2 regions of the Mesorhizobium sp. M0207 genome follow, and region 2 is predicted to be linked to the other one. Evidence: riboswitches for the same ligand, from Rfam matches in the RefSeq annotation. Region 2 holds a riboswitch; the other holds the start of a gene.
What was found. Region 2 has a riboswitch for thiamine pyrophosphate ahead of thiC (phosphomethylpyrimidine synthase ThiC). Riboswitches for the same ligand answer to the same signal wherever they lie in the genome.
Positions count from the first base shown of each region.

Region 1: linked by a shared signal. The riboswitch ahead of thiB (thiamine ABC transporter substrate binding subunit) and the one ahead of thiC (phosphomethylpyrimidine synthase ThiC) in region 2 are both predicted to bind thiamine pyrophosphate.

Region 1 covers NZ_JAMYSQ010000004.1:190,577-201,206, forward strand. The annotation lists gene NKJ15_RS09040 (ABC-F family ATP-binding cassette domain-containing protein) at 1-1,486, opposite strand, end outside; gene NKJ15_RS09045 (thiamine diphosphokinase) at 1,502-2,146, opposite strand; TPP riboswitch at 2,274-2,388, shown strand; gene thiB (thiamine ABC transporter substrate binding subunit) at 2,432-3,445, shown strand; gene thiP (thiamine/thiamine pyrophosphate ABC transporter permease) at 3,934-5,553, shown strand; gene thiQ (thiamine ABC transporter ATP-binding protein) at 5,550-6,341, shown strand; gene NKJ15_RS09065 (M48 family metalloprotease) at 6,596-8,065, shown strand; gene NKJ15_RS09070 (RNA polymerase factor sigma-32) at 8,079-8,936, opposite strand; gene NKJ15_RS09075 (amino acid ABC transporter substrate-binding protein) at 9,261-10,034, shown strand; gene NKJ15_RS09080 (ABC transporter permease subunit) at 10,157-10,630, shown strand, end outside.
Region 2 covers NZ_JAMYSQ010000014.1:84,716-95,345, reverse strand. The annotation lists gene NKJ15_RS19345 (conjugal transfer protein TraG) at 1-1,363, opposite strand, end outside; gene NKJ15_RS19340 (YybH family protein) at 1,889-2,344, opposite strand; gene NKJ15_RS19335 (Fic family protein) at 3,476-5,020, shown strand; TPP riboswitch at 5,202-5,318, shown strand; gene thiC (phosphomethylpyrimidine synthase ThiC) at 5,423-7,258, shown strand; gene thiO (glycine oxidase ThiO) at 7,255-8,256, shown strand; gene thiS (sulfur carrier protein ThiS) at 8,225-8,422, shown strand; gene NKJ15_RS19315 (thiazole synthase) at 8,424-9,197, shown strand; gene NKJ15_RS19310 (thiamine phosphate synthase) at 9,194-9,799, shown strand; gene NKJ15_RS19305 (hydroxymethylpyrimidine/phosphomethylpyrimidine kinase) at 9,790-10,563, shown strand.

The sequences.
Region 1 (10,630 bases), on a different contig from region 2:
CGCCGCGCTGCGCCAGCATGTCGGAATAGCCGCCGGCATATTCGATCCAGCGGCCGTCACCATCCGGCGCGATGATGCTGGTCACGGTGCGGTCGAGGAAATCGCGATCGTGGCTGACCAGGATCACCGTGCCGGCAAAGCCGGCGACCAATTCCTGCAGCAGCTCCAGCGTCTCCATGTCGAGGTCGTTGGTCGGCTCGTCGAGCACAAGCAGGTTTGCCGGCCGCGCCAAAACGCGGGCGAGGATCAGCCGCGCCCGCTCGCCGCCCGAAAGCTCGCGCACCGGCGTGCGCGCCTGTTCCGGCTTGAACAGGAAGTCTTTCATGTAAGAGACGACGTGGCGCTGCTCGCCATTGATGACGAGGTTCTCGCCGCGCCCGTCGGTGAGATACTGCGCCAATGTCTCCTGCGGGTCGACGGCTTCGCGCTTCTGGTCGAGCGTGGCGATCTCCAGATTTGTGCCGAGCCGCACCGTGCCCGCGTCCGGCTTCAATTCGCCGGTCAGCATCTTCAACAGCGTCGTCTTGCCGGCGCCGTTCGGCCCGACCAGACCGACGCGATCGCCGCGCTGGATTCGGGTCGAGAATCCCTTGACCACGGTCAGATCGCCAAAGGTCTTCTCGATGTTCTTGGCTTCGATCACCAGCTTGCCGGATTCGGCGGCGTCGCTGGCTGTCATCGTCGCCGCACCCTCGGCGCCGCGATGACCACGAAAGCGCTGGCGCATGGTCTGCAACTCACCGAGCCGGCGCATGTTGCGCTTGCGCCGCGCTGTCACGCCATAGCGCAGCCAGTGCTCCTCGCGCACGATCTGGCGACCGAGCTTGTGCTGCTCGCGCTCTTCCTCCTCCAGCACCGTGTCGCGCCATTCCTCGAAATAGCCAAAGCCCTTGTCGAGACGGCGGGTCTGGCCGCGGTCGAGCCAGATTGTGGCGCGTGACACGCGCTCGAGAAAACGGCGGTCATGCGAGATGACGACCAGTGCCGAGGAGGTGCGGGCAAGCTCCTCCTCCAGCCATTCGATGACCGAAAGGTCAAGATGATTGGTCGGCTCATCGAGGAGGAGAATGTCGGGCTCCGGCGCCATGACGCGGGCGAGGGCGGCGCGCCGCGCCTCGCCGCCGGAAAGGTCGTTCGGCCGTTCCTCGCCGGTCAGGCCGAGATGCTCCATCAGATAGGTGGCGCGGTAGGGATCGTCGGCGGGCCCGAGCCCCGCCTCGACATAGGCGCGGACGGTCGCAAAACCGTCCATGTCGGGCATTTGCGGCAAGTAGCGCACGGTTGCCGAGGGCTGGCGGAAGACTTCGCCATCCTGCGGTTCGATCAGCCCGGCGGCGATCTTGAGGAGCGTCGACTTACCAGAGCCGTTGCGGCCGACCAGGGCGATCTTGTCGCCAGCCGAGGCCGTCAGGGCGGCACCGTCGAGCAACGGCGTGCCGCCAAAGGTCAGCTTTATCCCGTCGAGATTGAGAAGTGGCGGCGCCATATCAGCTTTCTGGGCTCAGCTTTCCGGAAGAGGGTAGGGATGCGCGAGCAGCAGCGCGCGGCCGCTGGCCAGCGCGATTTCGAGCCGGCCATTGACCTCGTTGGAAATGGTCAGCGACGAGCCGAACGCAACCTCGACATGGTCGAGCGGCCATTTGGCGCCGGTGACGCTCAGGCCGGCGAGATCGGAGAAGCCGAGCACCGAAAACAGCGTGCCGTCGGCATAGTCGAAGCCAGTCTTTCCCGGCAGCAAGGGAATGCCTTCCTGTGCGCCGCTGGTCAAAAGCACTTCCGTCCCGCCTTCCGCCAGCCGGACGCTCAGCGCCAGATGCAGGAAGATGTGGTCGGTACGTTTGCCGCCGAAGGCGCCTGCGAGCACAAGGCTGGTCGCACCGCGTTCGAGCGCGGCGGCGATAGCGAGTTCACCGTCGGTCTTGTCTTTTTCGGCAGGAAACACCTGCCGTGGCACGGCGGCCAGATCCTCCGGCAACTCGGCAGGCACCGAATCGAAATCGCCGACCCAGAGTTCCGGCCTCAGGCCCAGCATACGGGCATGGCCGATGCCGGCGTCGGCGGCGATGACGCGCGAGCCTTCGACCTGGCGGTCGAGCAGCGGCGTGCGGATGAGATCGCCGCCAAGCAGGATGGTGAATGTGCTCATATCTCGTGGCCCTTACCAGCCCTGCCCCGGAAACGGAAGATGAAACGGCAGACGAAACGGAAGGCTGGGCTTTGGATGTCCGGCAAACTTCCGCTTGCGCAGCACTTCGGCCGGGCCTATGTGTCGCAACGCTCTAACGGGGTGCCGGACGCGATCTTCGCGGACCGGCTGAGAGGCAAGACTGCCAACCCGCTGAACCTGATCCGGTTTGTACCGGCGGAGGGATTAGACGTTTCGGACAGCCCGACGCCTCAATTCCTTTCAACGCGAACGAAGGAGGCGCCGATGCGCAGTTTTTTCCACTCTCTTGTCTCAATTGTCCTGGTTGCGGCATCCGCGCTCGCCCTGCCAGGGCAGGCATCGGCACAGGATAGACTGACGGTCTATACCTATGAAAGCTTCACCGCCGATTGGGGTCCGGGACCGGCAGTGAAGAAGGCCTTCGAGGCCGAATGCAGTTGCGTCGTCGAATTCGTCTCGGTCGCCGACGGCGTGGCGCTGCTCAACCGTGTGAAGCTGGAAGGCGCCGCGACCAAGGCCGATATCGTACTTGGCCTCGATACCAACTTAACCGCCGACGCCAAGGCAACCGGCCTGTTTTCGCCGCACGGCGCCGTCTCGGGCGTCAATGTACCGGGCGGCTGGAGCGACGATATTTTCGTGCCGTTCGACTATGGCTATTTCGCCGTCGTCTACGACACCGAAAAACTGAAGAGCCCGCCGAAGAGCCTCAGGGAATTGGTCGAGGGCGATGCCGGAGAGAAGATCGTCATCCAGGATCCGCGCACCTCGACGCCGGGCCTTGGCCTGCTGCTGTGGGTCAAGTCGGTCTATGGCGACAAGGCGCCGGAAGCCTGGGCCAAACTCAAGGCGAAGGTGCTGACGGTAACGCCGGGCTGGAGCGAGGCCTACGGCCTGTTCACCAAGGGCGAGGCGCCGATGGTGCTGTCCTACACCACCTCGCCGGCCTACCACATGGTCGCCGAAAACACCGAGCGCTACCAGGCGGCGTCCTTCGAGGAGGGCGAATATCTGCAGATCGAGGTTGCGGGGATCACCACCAAGGGCGCGAAGAACCCGCTGGCGGAAAAGTTCATTGCCTTCATGACCGGACCGAAATTCCAGGATGTCATTCCCGAAACCAACTGGATGTTCCCGGCCGGCAAAACCGACAAGCCGCTCAACCCGGCGTTCGACAAGCTGGTCAAGCCGACCAAGACCTTGCTGTTCAGCCCGGAAGACGTCGCGGCCAACCGCAAGGCCTGGGTCGATGAGTGGCTTGCGGCGATGAGCAGGTAGGGCTCAAGCCTCGTCGGATGTTTGCGCCAAGCCACCCCCCTCCGGCCTGCCGGCCATCTCCCCCTCAAGGGCACGGCTATCGCAGATGGAACGCCGAGGCTTTCGCTCTACGACGTACCCCCACCCCTAACCCCTCCCCACAAGGGGGAGGGAGACTTCCGTTGGCACTGACCTCGGCAAATTGTCTGCCTTTCGGCGCCAAAAGGGGAAGTAAGGGCATGCGGCAGCGTTCCCTCCCCCTTGTGGGGAGGGTTAGGGTGGGGGTCCAACTTCGTAAGAATCCAAATGCGATAGCCCTGCCCTCAAGGGGGAGATCGGCAGCTTTGTCGCCTCTCCTCGTCCTGCCACTTGTGAGATTGGCGAAGGCGGCTGAGTGCGCAATCTCCCCCCTTGAGGGGGAGATGGCCGGCAGGCCAGAGAGGGGTGGGCTCGGCCTTTGCCAGGTATTTCCTTCGATCTACGCCTGTCGTAGTGTCGGGTAGCGCGACATGCCTACGCGTCATCCGGCCGATCCCCGCGTCACTGCCGGCATCGTCGCGCTCGCCGCCATCGCGCTGCTGATCGGCGGTGCATTCGCCGGGCTCGTCGTCGAAGCCACACGCGACCTGTCCGGCGCCGCCTCCGCTTTCGATTCCTATCTCTTGCGCGTCGTCCGTTTCACGCTCTGGCAGGCTCTGCTGTCGACCCTGCTCTCCGTTGCACCGGCGCTGTTCGTCGCGCGCGCCCTGTCGCGGCATCCGCGTTTTTTCGGGCGAGGCTTCATCCTCCAGCTTTTCGCCGTGCCACTGGCGCTGCCGGCCATTGTTGCCGCACTCGGTGTCTTGGCGCTCTATGGCCGCGCCGGCTATTTTGCCGGCACGCTGGGCGCGCTAGGCGGCCAGAGCTGGCCCGGCATCTATGGCCTGTCGGGCATACTCGTTGCCCATGTCTTCTTCAACCTGCCGCTGGCGACGCGGCTGTTCCTGGAGGCGTTGCAGACCGTGCCGGCTAACCAATGGCGGCTGGCGAGCCAGCTTGGCATGGGGGCTGCGCCGGCCTTCCGGCTGATCGAATGGCCGCCGTTGCGTGCGGCCCTGCCGGGCGTTGCCGGGCTCGTTTTCATGCTGTGCATCACCTCCTTCACCATCGTGCTTACGCTCGGCGGCGGGCCGCGCGCGACGACGCTGGAGGTTGCCATCTACCAGGCGCTGCGTTTCGACTTCGACCCGGCGCGGGCGGTGACGCTGACCTTGCTGCAGATTGCCCTGACCTTCGTCGTCGTGCTGGCCTTGACGCGGCTTGGCGCCAATATGACCGGCGACGCCAATCTGCCGGTGGCGCCGCGCCGGTATTTTTCAGCCGGTGCGGCCGAGACCGTGCTGAACGCGCTGGCGATCGGGCTCGCACTGCTGTTTGTCGCCGGGCCGATGGCGGCCACGCTGGCAGCCGGGCTTGGCGCCGATCTCGGCCGCCTGGCCGGCGAGAGCGCGGTGCGGCAAGCGACGGCGACCAGTGCCGTGCTCTCCCTCCTGTCGGCGCTGCTCTCTGTGGCGTTGTCGCTGTCGCTGGTGATGGCGCGCCGGGCGCTGGCGCTCACCCGGCGGAGCGGCAGGAGGACGCTGCTCGAACACCTGGCCGACACCGGTGCGGGGTTCGTCCTGGTGGTGCCGCCCATCGTCATCGGTGCCGGCTGGTTCTTGCTCCTGCGCACCGTCGGCGATGTCTTTGCGATCGCCCCTGTCATGGTCATTGCGGTCAATGCAGTGATGGCGATGCCGTTCGCCATCCGCGCCATCCGCCCTGCCTATGACGCGGCGAGCGAACGCCACGAACGGCTCTGCGCACAGCTTGGCATCTCGGGCTGGAACCGGTTGCGGCTGGTCGACTGGCCGTCGCTGCGGCGGCCGCTCGCCACCGGCTTCGCGTTCGCCATGGCGCTGTCGCTCGGCGATCTCGGCGTCATTGCGCTGTTCGGCAGCGATTCCGTGCAGACCTTGCCCTATCTGCTGCTGGCGCGCATGGGCAGTTACCGCACCGAGGATGCCGCCGGCCTGGCGCTGCTGCTCGGCCTTGTCTGCCTGGCGCTGGTGTTGGCCGCGGACTGGCTGGGAAGGAGGGAGAAATCATGATGCCGATCAGCCCGGAACGGTCCATTTCGGTGGAAAAAGGCGCGGCCGTGCGGCTCGATAATGTCTCGTTCAGCTATGGTGAAACGCCGCTTATATGCGATGTCGATTTCCCGGCGTCGGAAATCACCGCCATCATGGGGCCGAGCGGTTCGGGAAAGTCGACGCTGCTCAATCTGGTGGCCGGCTTCGAGACGCCGCGGTCGGGCCGCGTGCTGATCGGCGGCGCCGACGTCAGCACTGCGCCGCCATCAGCGCGGCCGGTATCGATGGTGTTCCAGGAAAACAACCTGTTTGCCCATCTGTCGGTCGAGCAGAATGTCGGGCTCGGCCGCTCGCCTTCGCTCAGGCTGAGCGAGGCTGACCGCGCCGCAATCGCCGCAGCGCTGAAGCGCGTCGGTCTTGCCGGCAAGGAAAGCCGGCTGCCGCGCGAACTCTCCGGCGGCGAGCGGCAGCGCGTCGCGCTCGCCCGGGTCCTGGTGCGCGACCGGCCGGTGCTGTTGCTCGACGAGCCGTTCGCTTCGCTCGGACCGGCACTGCGCGACGACATGCTCGACCTGGTGGCCGACGTCCATTCGGAGCAGCGCATGACGGTGTTATTCGTCACGCACCAGCCGGACGATGCGCGCCGTATCGGCCAAAACATGGTTTTCCTGGATGGTGGCACGGTTGCCGCGACGGGCACCGCCGCCGATTTTTTCGTCGGGGCTGGACCGGAGGCATTCCGACGCTATATCGGCTCGGGTCCGTTTGCGGCTGGATCACGAGATGTTGCCCGGAAGCGGACATAATTTATGGTCAAACCGGCGGAAGGCGAAGCGGCGCTTGCTTGCCATGGTCGAGGTAGTGTGGCTAGGTCCGCCAGGAGCTGGTCCGGCCTAGAGCGTGATTTGCCGTTGCTGTCTCGTATCCGTCGGACGCACGAAGGACGCCATAGCACTTGACTTTGCGCGTGATGCTTTTCGGAAATCGCGCCCGATTTTCGCGGTCACGTGCCAGGACTTGAAAGGAAGCCGATCTGCCGACCGGCATCGACAATCGGAGGGTGAAACCGCTGGCGCGCTTTCTGGCGCTGGCCGGTCTTGCCGTGGCGCTGGCAAGCTGCCAGATGTTCACGCCTCCCGACGTGCAGGAATCGGGCTTCCAGCCCTCCGACAAGCCGATCACGGTCGACAATGTCGCCGCCAACAGCAAGCTCGCCCAACTGGCGAAGGCGCAGCACCCGCGCATCCTCGCCACCTATGGCGGCGAGTATTCCGACCCCAAGCTCGAGCGCATGGTGGCCAAGATCGTCGGCAGACTGACCGTGGTGTCGGCCAACCCAACCCAGACCTACCGCATCACCATCCTCAACTCGCCCAACGTCAATGCCTTCGCGCTGCCGGGCGGCTATCTCTACATCACCCGCGGGCTGCTGGCGCTGGCCAACGATTCCGCCGAGCTTGCCGCCGTCATCGCGCATGAGATGGGCCACGTTACGGCCAACCACGGCCTGCAGCGCCAGCAGCTGGAAGCCGAAGAGGGGTTGGCGACCAAGGTCGTTTCGGACGTGCTCGGCGACAACCCGACGGCCAAGGCGGCGCTGATCCGCGGCAAGCTGAGGCTGGCCCAGTTCTCGCGCAATCAGGAGCTGGAGGCCGATGCCATCGGCATCAAGTCGATCGGCGAAGCCGGTTTCGACCCCTACGCCGCCGGCCGCTTCCTGCAGTCGATGTCGGCCTATACCGATTTCCGCTCAATCAGCGGCGCCACCGACGCCAGCCTCGACTTCCTGGCGACGCACCCCAACACGCCGCAGCGTATCGATCTCGCGCAGCGCCACGCCCGCCAGTTCGGCGCGCCTGGTGTCGGGTCGCGCGACCGCGATTCATTTCTTGCCGGCGTAGACGGGCTGCTTTACGGCGACACGCCGGAGGAAGGCTACGTGCGCGGCGAAACCTTCCTGCACCCTGGCCTCGGTGTGTCGTTCTCGGTGCCCAACGGTTTCGTCATCGACAATTCGGCGGCGGCGGTGACGGCCACAGGCCCGGGCGACATGGCAATCCGCTTCGACGGCGTTTCGATCGACAAGGACCGCTCGCTGACCGACTACATCCGCAGCGGCTGGGTTGCCGGCCTCGACGACAGCAGCGTGCGCCAGGAGACGATCAACGGCAACGAAGCGGCAACCGCGCATGCCGGCGCCGATGGCTGGCAATTCGACATTGCGGTGATCCGCGCCGGCGGCCAGGTCTACCGCTTGTTGACTGCTGCACCGTCGGCCAGCACCTCGCTGAGCACGGTGGCGCGCTCGGTCAGCGGCTCGTTCCGCATCCTGAGTGCTGCCGAGAAGGCGGCGTTGAAGCCGCTGCGTATCCGCATCGTCACGGTGCAGCCCGGCCAGACAATGGGCTCCCTGGCCGCGCAGATGGTCGGCGTCGACCGCAAGCTGGATTTGTTCAGGGTGCTCAACGCGCTGTCGCCGGGTGCCGCGGTTTCGGCCGGCGACAAGGTCAAGATCGTCACCGACAAATAGCAGGCGACGCGATTCAGGCTGCGAGAAATTCCGGATTCTGCTTTACCAGCGCCGCCTTGAGCTTTTCCATGGCGCGCGCCTCGATCTGCCGGACACGTTCCTTGGAGATGCCGAGCGTCTCGCCGAGCGCTTCGAGCGTCGCGCCCTCGTCGCTCAGCCGGCGTTCCTCGATAATCCTGAGCTCGCGCGCATTGAGAGCGCCGAGTGCCGTCTTCAGCCACACCGAGCGGCGTTCGACGTCGATCGTATCGCCGACGACCTCATCGGGCAGCGGGTCATCCGAAACCAGGAACTCCATCCGCTCGGTTGCGCCCGCATCGTCGGCTAGCGGCGTGTTGAGCGAGCTGTCCGGCGCCGAAAGGCGGGAATCCATCATCGCCACATCGGCTTCCGATACCCCGAGAGCCGCCGACACTTCGCGGTAGAGCGTGGCATTCGACGTCTGCTCGGCGCCGTTTGCCAGGCGGGCGCGCAGACGCCGCAGGTTGAAGAACAGCGCCTTTTGCGCCGAGCTGGTGCCGCCGCGCACGATCGACCAGTTGCGCAGGATATAGTCCTGCATCGAGGCGCGAATCCACCAAGTCGCGTAGGTCGAGAACCGCACCTCGCGCTCGGGTTCGAAACGGGCCGCGGCCTCCAGCAGCCCGACATGGCCTTCCTGGATCAGGTCGCCCAGCGGAAGGCCGTAGTGGCGAAACCGCGACGCCATGGAAATGACCAGCCGCATATGCGCGACGGTGATGCGGTGCAGCGCGTGCTGGTCATTGTTTTCCTTCCAGCGCAGCGCCAGGAGATGCTCTTCGTCACGTTCCAGATAAGGGGCTTTCATCGCCGCGCGAACCATGGTCCGTCCTGCACTGTCTTCCATCATGCCGCGCTCCTGCTTCAGGCGTTGCGGTGCGATCGAATCGTGAGTTGGCGCCGATGGTTGAAATGGCGGCGCCGCGCCCTACAACAGCGAAGAACGTGCCATGCGGGGGAATGTTCCCCCGGACTGTCATGTCGATTGCGCTGTTCCAGGCGATTCGCCGCCGGCCTTGACTCAGCCGGATGGCGCCGGGAGATGCTGGTTGAGAATTGGATTTCAAGGGCGCGGGATTTTTGAAATTCAGTTTCTTATTCTGGCATCGCGCATCTGTCATTTTCCGGCACTCGCAATGACGCCGGACACCGGCCAAGGACGGATCACAGAAAAATGAAATGGCTCAAATCGCTCATCATCGCCGGAACGCTGCAGGTTCTGGCCATCGCCGCCGGTCACGCCGGCGCCAATCTCGACCAGATCAAGCAGTCCGGCGTCTTCAAGGTCGGCACAGAAGGAACCTATGCGCCCTTCACCTATCATGATGCTTCCGGCGCGCTGGTCGGCTTCGACGTCGAGATCGCGCGCGCCATCGCCGAGCGCCTCGGCGTCAAAGCCCAGTTCCTCGAAGGCAAATGGGACGGGCTGATCGCCGGTCTCGACGCCAACCGCTACGATGCCGTCATCAACGAGGTCGGCATCACCGAGGCGCGCAAGGCCAAATATGCTTTCTCCGATCCCTACATCGCCTCCAAGGCGGTGCTGATCGTGCGCGGCGACAACACCGACATCAAGGGTTTCGCCGATCTCAAGGGCAAGAAGGCGGCGCAATCGCTGACCTCGAATTTCGGCAAGCTGGCTGAAACCAATGGCGCCGAGCTCGTCGGCACCGACGGCTTCGACCAGTCGATCCAGCTGCTTCTTACGGGCCGCGCCGACGCCACCATCAATGACAGCCTGTCCTTCCTCGACTTCAAGAAGCACAAGCCCGACGCCAATGTGAAGATTGCCGCCCAGGAAGAAAACGCCGACTATTCCGGCGTCATCGTGCGCAAGGGCGATCCGGAACTGGTGGCCGCCATCAATAAGGCGCTGGCCGACATCAAGGCCGACGGCACCTACAAGAAAATCGCCGACACCTATTTCGGCCAGGACGTTTCGAAGTAAAACGGCTTTCTCGTGTGGGCCGAACGCAGGCCCACGTCGTTCATATCGCGGCGAGCTGTCTTTTGACGGCCCGCCGCTTTCGCGTGATATGAGCGACGGCAATCTGGCAAGGAGGAGCCTTCGTGCCGCACTGGCTGCAATTGATGCTGGAATCCCTGCCTACGCTGCTATGGGCTGCACTGATCTTCACCGTGCCGCTGACGCTGCTGTCGTTTGCATTCGGTCTTGTCCTAGGCCTGGTTGTGGCGCTTGTCCGGCTGTTCGGTCCCAAACCGCTGGTCGCCGTGGTCCGCTTCTACGTCTGGATATTCCGCGGCACGCCGCTTCTCGTGCAACTGTTCCTTATCTTCTACGGCCTGCCATCGGTCGGCATCCTGCTCGACGCCTTTCCGGCAGCACTGATCGGCTTCACCTTGAACATCGGTGCTTATTCATCGGAAATCATCCGCGCCGTCATCGGTTCGGTGCCCAAGGGCCAGTGGGAAGCGGCCTATTCGATCGGCATGACCTGGGCCCAGGCAATGCGGCGCACCATTCTTCCACAGGCGGGGCGCGTCGCCGTGCCGCCGCTGTCCAACACCTTCATCTCGCTGGTC
Region 2 (10,630 bases):
TGTCGAGGATGGAATTGTTCGGTCCGTAGGCCTTCTCGATCTGATTGAGCGATTGTGCAATCAGGAACGACTTGATGCCATACCCGGCCATGAAGGCCAGCGCGCTTTCGAAGAAATCGAGCCTGCCAAGCGCGGGAAACTCGTCCAGCAGCATCAAAAGACGCTGCCGGTGATCCTTCGCGTGAAGATCTTCGGCGAGCCTGCGGCCGATCTGGTTAAGCACGAGTCGGATCAGCGGCTTTGTGCGACTGATGTCCGATGGCGGCACGACCAGATAAAGCGTCGTCGGCCGTGCCTCCTCGACAAGGTCTGCGATCCGCCAGTCACAGCATGACGTCACCTTGGCCACAACTGGATCGCGGTAGAGGCCCAGAAAACTCATGGCCGTCGAGAGCACGCCGGAACGCTCGTTCTCGGACTTGTTAAGCAGTTCCCGAGCAGCCGACGCCACGACGGGATGCGGGCCTGCATCACCCAAATGCCGCGTCAGCATCATGGCGCGCAGCGTTGCCTCGATTGGCCGCTCTGGATCGGAAAGGAAGTTCGCCACGCCTGCGAGGGTCTTGTCTTTCTCCGCATAGAGCACGTGCAGTATTGCGCCGACCAGCAACGAATGGCTGGTCTTCTCCCAGTGGTTGCGGCGTTCCAATGTGCCTTCTGGGTCGACCAGGACATCCGCCACGTTCTGCACATCTCGAACTTCCCACTCGCCCCGTCGCACCTCCAGCAGAGGATTGTAGGCTGCTGATCCAGCATTGGTCGGGTCGAACAGAAGCACCTGGCCGAAACGGGCCCGCCATCCGGCCGTCAGTTCCCAGTTTTCGCCTTTGATGTCGTGGACGATTGCCGAACCCGGCCAGGTCAGTAGTGACGGCACGACCAGGCCGACGCCTTTGCCGCTTCGGGTCGGTGCGAAACATAGCACGTGTTCCGGACCGTCGTGGCGCAGATAGTGTCGGCCCAACATACCCAGGATCAGCCCATCCTGACCGATCATCCCAGCGGCCTTGATTTCGTCTCGCGTCGCCCAGCGCGCCGAGCCGTAAGTCGTGGTGTCCTTTGCCTCGCGCCCCCGCCACAGCGACATCCCGATCGCTGCGACGATAGCCATGAGGCTTCCGCTCGCCGCAATCGCCGCGCCCTCCAGGAAGACCTTCGGCGCGTAGGCGTCGTAGAAAAACCACCACCAGAAAAAGGCTGGCGGCGGATAAACGGGCTGTCCAGCCAATTCGAACCACGGCGGACCGAGTTGGCTTTGAAAGCCGAGCCGCCCTGCCGTCCACTGTGTTGCTCCCCATGTCGTCGCGACGACGATCAGAAAGGCGGTGAGTATCTGGCCCCATAAAACCTTGCTTGCCGGCATCGATCGTTTCCCAAATGGATGATCGGAACAACCGAAAAGCTCGAATTCCTAAATCCGCAAGAAGAAAGGGGCGGTCGAAGCAGCATGGCGTACCCGGACGTGGAAAGACTTGCCCGATGCGGGCTCGAATGTTGAACGAGCATCGGGGGGCTGCTTTCTTCTGGAGCCGTTGAGCCGCTACTTTGCCCAATGATAATTAGTTGTCTCGGCTCAGATGGCATTTGACGAGATGGACGGGTTCTTGGAGAACCGCGGATTGCCCACGACCAAATGAACAAGAGCCCTCAGCGGCGCGCCGAGCCGGAGAACGCTCTAGTCCCGGCAAGTGGTGGTCAGCCGGAATTGCCGTTCTGCTGAGCTCGAATCTTACCGCCTCCCTGATCGGTAGCGCGATAGATCCAGAGCCGACTCGATGAGCAGACCCATCAAGTCTGTTCAATTTTGTTAATCAATTCAGTCACATCAACTATTGCCATGGACTTTCGTTGGAACTGTTGCGCGCGCCGGCCTCACGGGTCGCGGAATCTATTGGGCCGCACCAAAGTTCCAGATGTCCCGATGCAGGCGCCACGTCCCGTCGTCCCCTTTTTTCCAAACGACAATGTACTTGCCCGCAACGGTGGAAGGGGCACCGCCTTTGCTCGGCACACCGAGCGTAAATGCGCCAACTTCGTAGGCGAGATTCCCGCTCTCTTCCACTTCCAGCGCCTTCAGGGTGAGATTCTTCATCCCGGCCTTGATTGCGCCCTGCCAGAATTCTTCCACGCCCTTGCGGTCATCGACGCGTTTGCCGTCGGGTGGCAGCAGGGCGGCATCGTCGGTATACATTTGACCTACCGCTGCTGCGTTTCCGCTGTTGAAGGCGTCCATGAATTTTACCAACGCCGCTTCGATGTCCTCACGAGCCGAGTGGGCGGCCGCAGACAATGCAGACGAAAGAAGCAGCACAGCAGCAAATGCAAATGACTGAACCAGTCTCATTTCGTCCTCCCTTGCGTGCCCGACATGCCCACCCGATGAATAGCGCCGACCCAAGGGCGCCGCGGCGCGTTCGATGGCCAGGCGCGTATTTTATTAGACTTATCTGATATGACGGCGCAAGCGCAACTGCGACCCTCGGAATGACCAGCGTAGCAGCTGCCGGAGAACTTCAAAGCGGCGGCTACCGCCTCACTGCCCTCCTCGTCTCGACGAAAGAGTTCGTTCGAATGATGCTTTTCCGTGGCTTTGCTCGCAAGTTTTCGTCAGCCAGCACAGGGCCTCCTCTTACGGTCGCTGGTCGTCAAGGCCCAGCGGCCACTAGCTGACAGTCCCCCCCGTAGCCAAGCCGCTGGGCCCCTCGACGTGGGGAACGAGCATTGGAGACGATGTCGCGCTTTCCTTACAGCCCGAAGGCGGGTGACAGATGACCGCGTCAGCCTCTCCACTCCGAGCTACGATTTCACGCATTCGATCAGGCACAGCTCTCTCGGGCACCAAGCATGAGTCAGCTCCCGAATGAGCAGGTGCCGCCCAGTTCAGCTTCGGCCCTTGCGCGCGCAAAGTATTGGGCGAGATCGATCGGCAGTCCGATCGGCAAATTGGGGCAGCGATGGCGAGAATGAATGCCAGGAACTTCCCTTCGGTGCCGCTTCGTCGATCTGTTTGCCGAGAAGACGCGCGCTGCGTGCCGCCCCCCATACCGCAGAGAACTCACTTCAGGTCACACACACACGACGCCACCGACATCCTGCATCACTTTTCTACTCCGACGCCGCCACGTCACCAAGATCAGTCGCGAGCGTGATCGCGGCTATCAAATCGGGATCGCGCACCGGAGCGCTCTATGAGTGAGCCCCGAACGGCGCGCTCGAGCAATCCGGCTCGACGTAAAGCGGGCCATCCGTGCCGGCCTCGTGACTAAGACGGGCGAATGGCGGTTCCTGGACTCACCTTTTTGGTCTGAAGTCGCTTCCTTGAGCCGGTGGCGGAGTTCTTGCTTGATCGACCTCAGCACTGTTTTAGAATCGGTTTTCGGAAAATTTGTCTTGTGGCATCATTTTTCATGGGATAGGATCATTTTTCATAGGTTTTGCCGACTAAACCAAAATTCAATGGAAGGATTCGCGTTTCATGCCTGCGGTGCAACAGCACCAATTTTCAGGTCCTGTTACCGTTTTTCAGGAAATCCGCCTTCCTGAAACGGCGACCCCGGCCGGGTACAGCGCCCTGATCGGAGCCTACAGGCTCGCCGCGCCCTTGCCCCGTAGGTTGTTCGCCACTGGCGAGCATCATCGCATTACCGAACGGGATGGCTGGCGGATCATGACCCCCCGCCATGCCCCAAATCCTACCCTCGAAGGCCACCTGACCTTTGCGCTCAAGTACGAGGGACTGGACCTTGCCGTCCTCAAGCGGCTGTTCCAAGTGACCGGTCCCGCGCCGATCGAGGCGCTGGTCCGTGAAAGCCCGACCGGCAGTTATGCCCGCCGCATCTGGTTTTTATATGAATGGCTGAGGGACGCGCGTATCGATCTGCCGGACGCGGAGGCCGGACGATACATTCCGGTTGTCGATCCCGAGCTGCAGTGGCCCGGACCCGACAAGACCGCTTCGCGCTATCGCGTAAGGGACAATCTCCCCGGCACGCGTGAGTTCTGCCCTCTGGTGTTCCGCACCAAGATTCTCGAAAAATTCATCGGCCTTGAACTACCGCGGCGCGCGGAGGCAATCGTAGCGGACGTGCCGCGCGACCTCCTTGCTCGGACCGCCGCCTTTCTTTTGCTCAAAGACTCGCGATCAAGCTACGCGATCGAGGGCGAGCACCCGCCGCAAGATCGCATCCAGCGCTGGGGCCGCGCCATCGGCGAAGCCGGCCGCTGGCCGATCGATCGCGATGAGCTGCTGCGTCTGCAAAGAATTGTACTTGGTGACGCTCGTTTCGTAAGACTTGGCTTCCGAAAAGAAGGAGGTTTCGTCGGTGAGCATGATCGAGACAACGGTACGCCCTTGCCCGATCACATCAGCGCTCGGCCCGAGGACCTGCCGCGGCTAATCGATGGAATGGCGGCGTTCGATCAGGGCCCCGCGCAAAAGCTTGATGCAGTCGTAGCCGCCGCAATCCTCGCCTTCGGCTTTGTCTATATTCACCCGTTCGAGGACGGAAACGGCCGCATTCACCGCTACCTAATCCACCACGTCCTTGCCATGCGCGGCTTCAATCCGCCGGGAGTGGTCTTTCCCGTCTCGGCCGCGATCCTGGACCAGATCAACGAGTACAGGGGCGTGCTCGAGAGCTATTCGCAGCGCCTTCTGCCGTTGGTGGAATGGGAACCGACGCCGCAATTCAACGTCCGGGTGCTGAATGACACCGGTGATTTCTACCGGTTCTTCGATGCAACCCCGCACGCCGAATTCCTCTATGCTTGCGTTCAGCGGACGATCGAACGGGACCTTCCCGAGGAAACCGCATTTCTGCAGCGCTACGATCAGTTCCGGCAGCAGGTGGACGCCTTTATCGACATGCCCGAGCGGTTGACCGATCTGCTCTTCCGTTTTCTTCACCAGAATGATGGCCATCTATCGAACCGCGCGCGCGAGAAGGAATTCGCCGCGCTGACCAGTGACGAGGCAGGAAGAATCGAGGCGATCTACGCGCAAACCTTTGGTGCCCATTGAAGGTGTGATCATCAGGATCGATTTTAGTCCGACGGTTTGCGATTCCCTTGTCCCTGCCTTCATCTCCGATGCTTGACTTGTCGCCGAGACATGCACGATTTTTTCCGCACGGTCTGACCGGCCGCCGATCAGCCGCGGCCAGAACGCGCTTGACAAACCGGAGCGGTCCCGTCCAACCTCACGCATTCACCAGGGGAGTCCCGGCAAGGGGCTGAGATACTGCTGGCATTCGCGGCGCAGTGACCCGTTGAACCTGATCCAGTTCATACTGGCGTAGGGACGGTGCAAGCGCTTTGCGGGAGTTTACGCCCGAGGTCCTGTTTCGGCAGGTCGACAGAAGCGTCTTTTCATCCTTCCGGCACAGAACTGGGTCTCCAATGCAACGAGCAAAGGAGCCTCAAGATGAATGCCCTCACCCCCGCCGTCTCGACGGGACCGCTGCCTGCCTCACGCAAAATCCACAAATCCGGTACCATCCACCCGCAGCTCAGGGTGCCGATGCGCGAAATCTCCGTCCATCCGACGGCAGGCGAGCCGCCGGTGACCGCTTACGATCCGTCCGGCCCCTATACCGACCCGACTGTCGAAACCAGCATCGAAAACGGCCTTGCACGGCTTCGCCATGAATGGGTCACCGCGCGCGGCGATGTCGAAGCCTATGACGGCCGCCACGTCCGGCCAGAAGACAATGGGTTTGCGGCAGGCGAGCGCCTAACACCGGAATTTCCAGTCCGCAACCGGCCACTCCGGGCCCAGACCGGCAAGGCGGTGACACAGCTTGCCTATGCGCGCGCTGGCATCATCACGCCCGAAATGGAGTTCGTCGCCATCCGCGAGAACCTTGGTCGCGAGATCCTGCACGGCAAGCTTGAGCGCGACGGCGAGGCCTTCGGCGCGGCGATCCCCGACTTCGTCACGCCTGAATTCGTCCGCCACGAGGTGGCGCGCGGACGCGCGATCATTCCCGCCAACATCAATCATCCCGAGAGCGAACCGATGATCATCGGCCGCAATTTCCTGGTCAAGATCAACGCCAATATCGGTAACTCCGCCGTCACATCGTCGATGGCTGAAGAGGTCGAAAAGATGGTGTGGGCGATCCGCTGGGGCGCCGACACGGTGATGGATCTGTCGACCGGCCGCAACATCCACAACATCCGCGAATGGATCGTGCGCAACTCGCCGGTGCCGATCGGCACGGTGCCGCTCTACCAGGCGCTCGAAAAGGTTGGTGGCATCGCCGAGGACCTGACCTGGGAGGTCTACCGCGACACGTTGATCGAGCAGGCCGAGCAAGGCGTTGACTATTTCACCATCCACGCCGGCGTGCGGCTGCATTACATCCCGCTGACCGTTGACCGGGTCACGGGTATCGTCTCGCGCGGTGGCTCGATCATGGCAAAATGGTGCCTGCACCATCACCGGGAAAGCTTCCTCTACGAGCACTTTGCGGAGATCTGCGACATCTGCCGCGCTTATGACGTCTCCTTCTCGCTCGGCGACGGCCTTCGTCCCGGCTCGATCGCCGATGCCAACGACGCGGCGCAATTCGCCGAGCTGGAAACGCTCGGCGAGCTGACGCAGATCGCCTGGGCGAAAGATTGCCAGGTGATGATCGAGGGGCCCGGCCACGTGCCGATGCACAAGATCAAGGCGAACATGGACAAGCAGCTCGCCGTCTGTGGCGAGGCGCCGTTCTATACGCTTGGACCGCTGACGACCGACATCGCGCCGGGCTACGACCACATCACTTCCGGCATCGGCGCGGCGATGATCGGCTGGTTCGGAACGGCCATGCTCTGCTACGTCACGCCCAAGGAGCATCTCGGCCTTCCCGACCGCGATGACGTCAAGACCGGCGTGATCACCTACAAGATCGCAGCGCACGCGGCCGACCTGGCGAAGGGCCACCCGGCGGCGAAAGTCAGGGATGACGCCCTTTCCCGCGCGCGCTTCGAGTTCCGCTGGGAGGACCAGTTCAACCTGTCGCTCGACCCCGAAACCGCACGGTCCTTCCACGACCAGACCTTGCCCAAGGAGGCGCACAAGCTGGCGCATTTCTGCTCGATGTGCGGACCGAAATTCTGCTCGATGCGTATCTCTCACGACATCCGCGCCGAGGCACAGAAAGAGGGCATGGCGGCGATGGCGGCGAAATACCGCGAGGGCGGCGATCTCTACGTGCCAGCGGACGAGACCGTCGCACCGCTCACGCCTCAGCCAGGTAAGCCGTCATGAAGGTGCTGATAAAGGGGGCCGGCGTCGCCGGCCTCATCGCCGCCTTCGAACTCGCCGCCCGCGGCGCGACGGTCACGGTCGCCGAGATCCGGCATGGCCTTGGAGGCAATGCGTCGTGGTTCGCCGGCGGCATGCTGGCGCCATGGTGCGAGCGTGAAAGCGCCGAGCAGCCGGTGCTGGACCTTGGACGTGACGCTGCCGACTGGTGGGATGCGGTGCTGCCGGGTCAGGTGACACGGGGCGGAACACTTGTCGTGGCCGCCCCGCGTGATGCCGGCGAGCTCGACCGCCTCGCCAGCCGCACGTCGGGCCATCGGCGTGTCGACGAAGACGAAATTGCGCTCCTGGAGCCCGACTTAGCCGGCCGCTTTCGCCGCGGATTGCTCTTTCCCGATGAGGGCCATCTCGATCCGCGCCAGGCGATGGCAGCACTTCATGACAAGCTCGCAGCCATGGGTGTCAAATTCCACTTCGGCACCGACGCCCGGCATGTTTCCGGTTTCGATCGTCAGATCGATTGCACGGGAATGGCAGCCGCCGATGACAGGCTTCGCGGCGTTCGCGGCGAAATGCTGATCCTAAACACGCCAGACTTCTCGCTGTCGCGCCCGGTCCGGTTGCTGCATCCGCGCTTTCCGCTCTATGCGGTACCGCGTGCCGACGCCCAGTTCATGATCGGTGCGACGATGATTGAAAGCCGGTCCGCCAGACCGGTCACGGCGCGCTCCATGATGGAGCTTCTGGGTACCGCCTATGCCCTCCATCCGGCCTTTGGCGAGGCCGAGATCGTTGAAACCGGTGTCGGCGTCCGTCCAGCCTTTCCCGACAATCTGCCGCGCGTCGAAATGAGCGGAGACACCGTCGCGATCAACGGGCTCTATCGCCATGGCTTTCTTCTCGCCCCCGCCATGGCGCGCCTGGCGGGCGAAATTGTCTTCAATCACGACAAACCCGTGGAGCTTGCTCATGAAACTGATGGTCAACGGCAAAGTGCATGAGGTTGCCGCCACCACGCTGGCCGAGCTGCTTGCCGCGCTTGACTATGAGGGCGATTGGCTCGCGACCGCCGTCAACAACGACCTCGTGCACAAAGCCAGCCGGGCGGAATTCCAATTGAACGACGGCGACCGGATCGAAATCCTCTCGCCCATGCAGGGAGGCTAGCATGTTCGATCTTCTCGGGACGACGCTTCCCTCCCGCCTGCTTCTCGGCACCGCTCAATATCCTTCGCCGGCCATCCTTGCCGATGCAGTCAGGGCATCGGGCACCTCGGTGGTGACCGTCTCGTTGCGCCGTGAAATGGCAGGCGGCAGGGCTGGCGAAAAATTCTGGTCGTTGATCCGGTCGCTTGGTGTCAGAATCCTGCCCAACACTGCTGGCTGCCACTCCGTCAACGAAGCGGTCACGACCGCACAAATGGCGCGCGAAGTCTTCGGCACGCCCTGGATCAAGCTCGAAGTGATCGGCAACCACGACACGCTGCAGCCGGACGTGTTCGGTCTGCTCGAAGCCGCCCGCATCCTGTGCGAGGACGGTTTTGCGGTGTTCCCGTATACTACCGACGACCTTGTCGTCGCCGAGCGGCTGCTTGCGGCGGGCTGCAAGGTCTTGATGCCCTGGTGCGCACCGATCGGTTCCGCCCTCGGGCCGGTCAACATCATGGCGCTGCGCTCGATGCGCGGACATTTCCCTGATGTCCCGCTGATCGTGGATGCTGGTCTCGGACGGCCATCGCACGCGGCAACAGTCATGGAGTTCGGCTTTGATGCCGTGCTCCTGAACACAGCGGTCGCCAAGGCGGCCGATCCGGTCGGCATGGCGCGTGCGTTCGGCAAGGCGGTCGACGCCGGTCGAGAAGCTTTCAGCTCGGGGATGCTCGAACCCCGCGACGTCGCGGTGCCATCGACACCAACATTCGGCAGGGCGGTTTTCTCATGAAGCTCGATCCCTTCTACCTGATCGTCGACAGCGCCGCCTGGATCGAACGGCTGGTGCCACTTGGCGTCAAGCTGGTTCAGTTGCGCATCAAGGATAGGGACGAGGCCACGCTGCGGACGGAAATCCGCCGCGCGAACGGCGTCTGCGCGGTCCATGGTTGCCAACTGATCGTCAACGATTATTGGCGGCTCGCCATTGAGGAAGGCTGCGACTTCGTCCATCTCGGCCAAGAGGATTTGGCTGCGGCCGACCTGCTGGCGATTAAGTACGCCGGATTGAAGCTCGGGCTCAGCACGCACGATCATCTCGAACTGGAAACGGCCATCGCTGCCGAGCCCGACTATATCGCGCTCGGCCCCATCTATCCCACCATCCTGAAGCAGATGAAATGGGCGCCGCAAGGGCTCGAGCGGATCAGCGAGTGGAAGCATCGAGTGGCGCCGATCCCATTGGTCTCCATCGGCGGCCTCAACCCCGACCGGCTCGACGGTGTCTTCGAGGCTGGTGCGGACAGCGCGGCGGTGGTCACCGACATCACGTTGAATGCCGATCCCGAAGCGCGCACGCGAGAATGGATCGAAAAGACAAAGCCATGGCGCTGAGGCGAGAACCGCATGTGCTCGTGGTCGGCGGATCAGACCCCAGCGGTGGGGCTGGAATTGCACGTGATATCGAGACGATCTCTTCCATTGGCGTGCGCACCTGCCTGGCTGTCACAGCGCTGACGGTGCAGACGCACGAAGCCGTAATGGAAATCCATCCTTCGCAGCCCGATCTTGTGGCCGATCAGATGTGCGCCGCGCTACAGGCCAACAAGGTGGCGGCAATTAAGATCGGCATGCTCGCAACGGATGAGATCGTCGTTGCCATTGCCGGCGTGCTGCGCGAAAATCCGCAGGTGCCGGCAGTGCTCGATCCGGTGCTGGCCTCGAGCTCCGGCCGGGGGCTTCTGGAAGCAGGTGCCATCGCTGCCATGAGGCGCGACCTGATGCCGCTTTGCTGCCTTGTGACCCCCAATCTCCTGGAGCTGGCGCTCCTTGTTGGTGCGGAACCGCCAGCCGACGAGAGCGACGCGGTGAGACTGGGACGGAAATTGCTGGCAGCCGGCGTGCCGGGCCTGCTGATCAAAGGGGGCCACGCATCAGGACCTCGATCAACCGATATTCTGTTGCGTTCCGATCAAGAACCAATCCGCTTCGACGCACCTCGTCTTGTCGCATCAATGCGCGGGACGGGTTGCATGCTGGCTAGCGCGATTGCGGCGCATCTGGCGAAGGCGAAGCCGCTCGAAGACAGTGTGCGCGAAGGCAAGCGGCTTGTCTTGGCCATGTTTAAGAAGAATGCAGCAGACCGACGAAGCTTGTAAAATTTTCCAACTCTCGAAAGAAACGCCTGCCTCTCGCGGGTCCGGGCTGGTAATTTCCCCTCGTAAT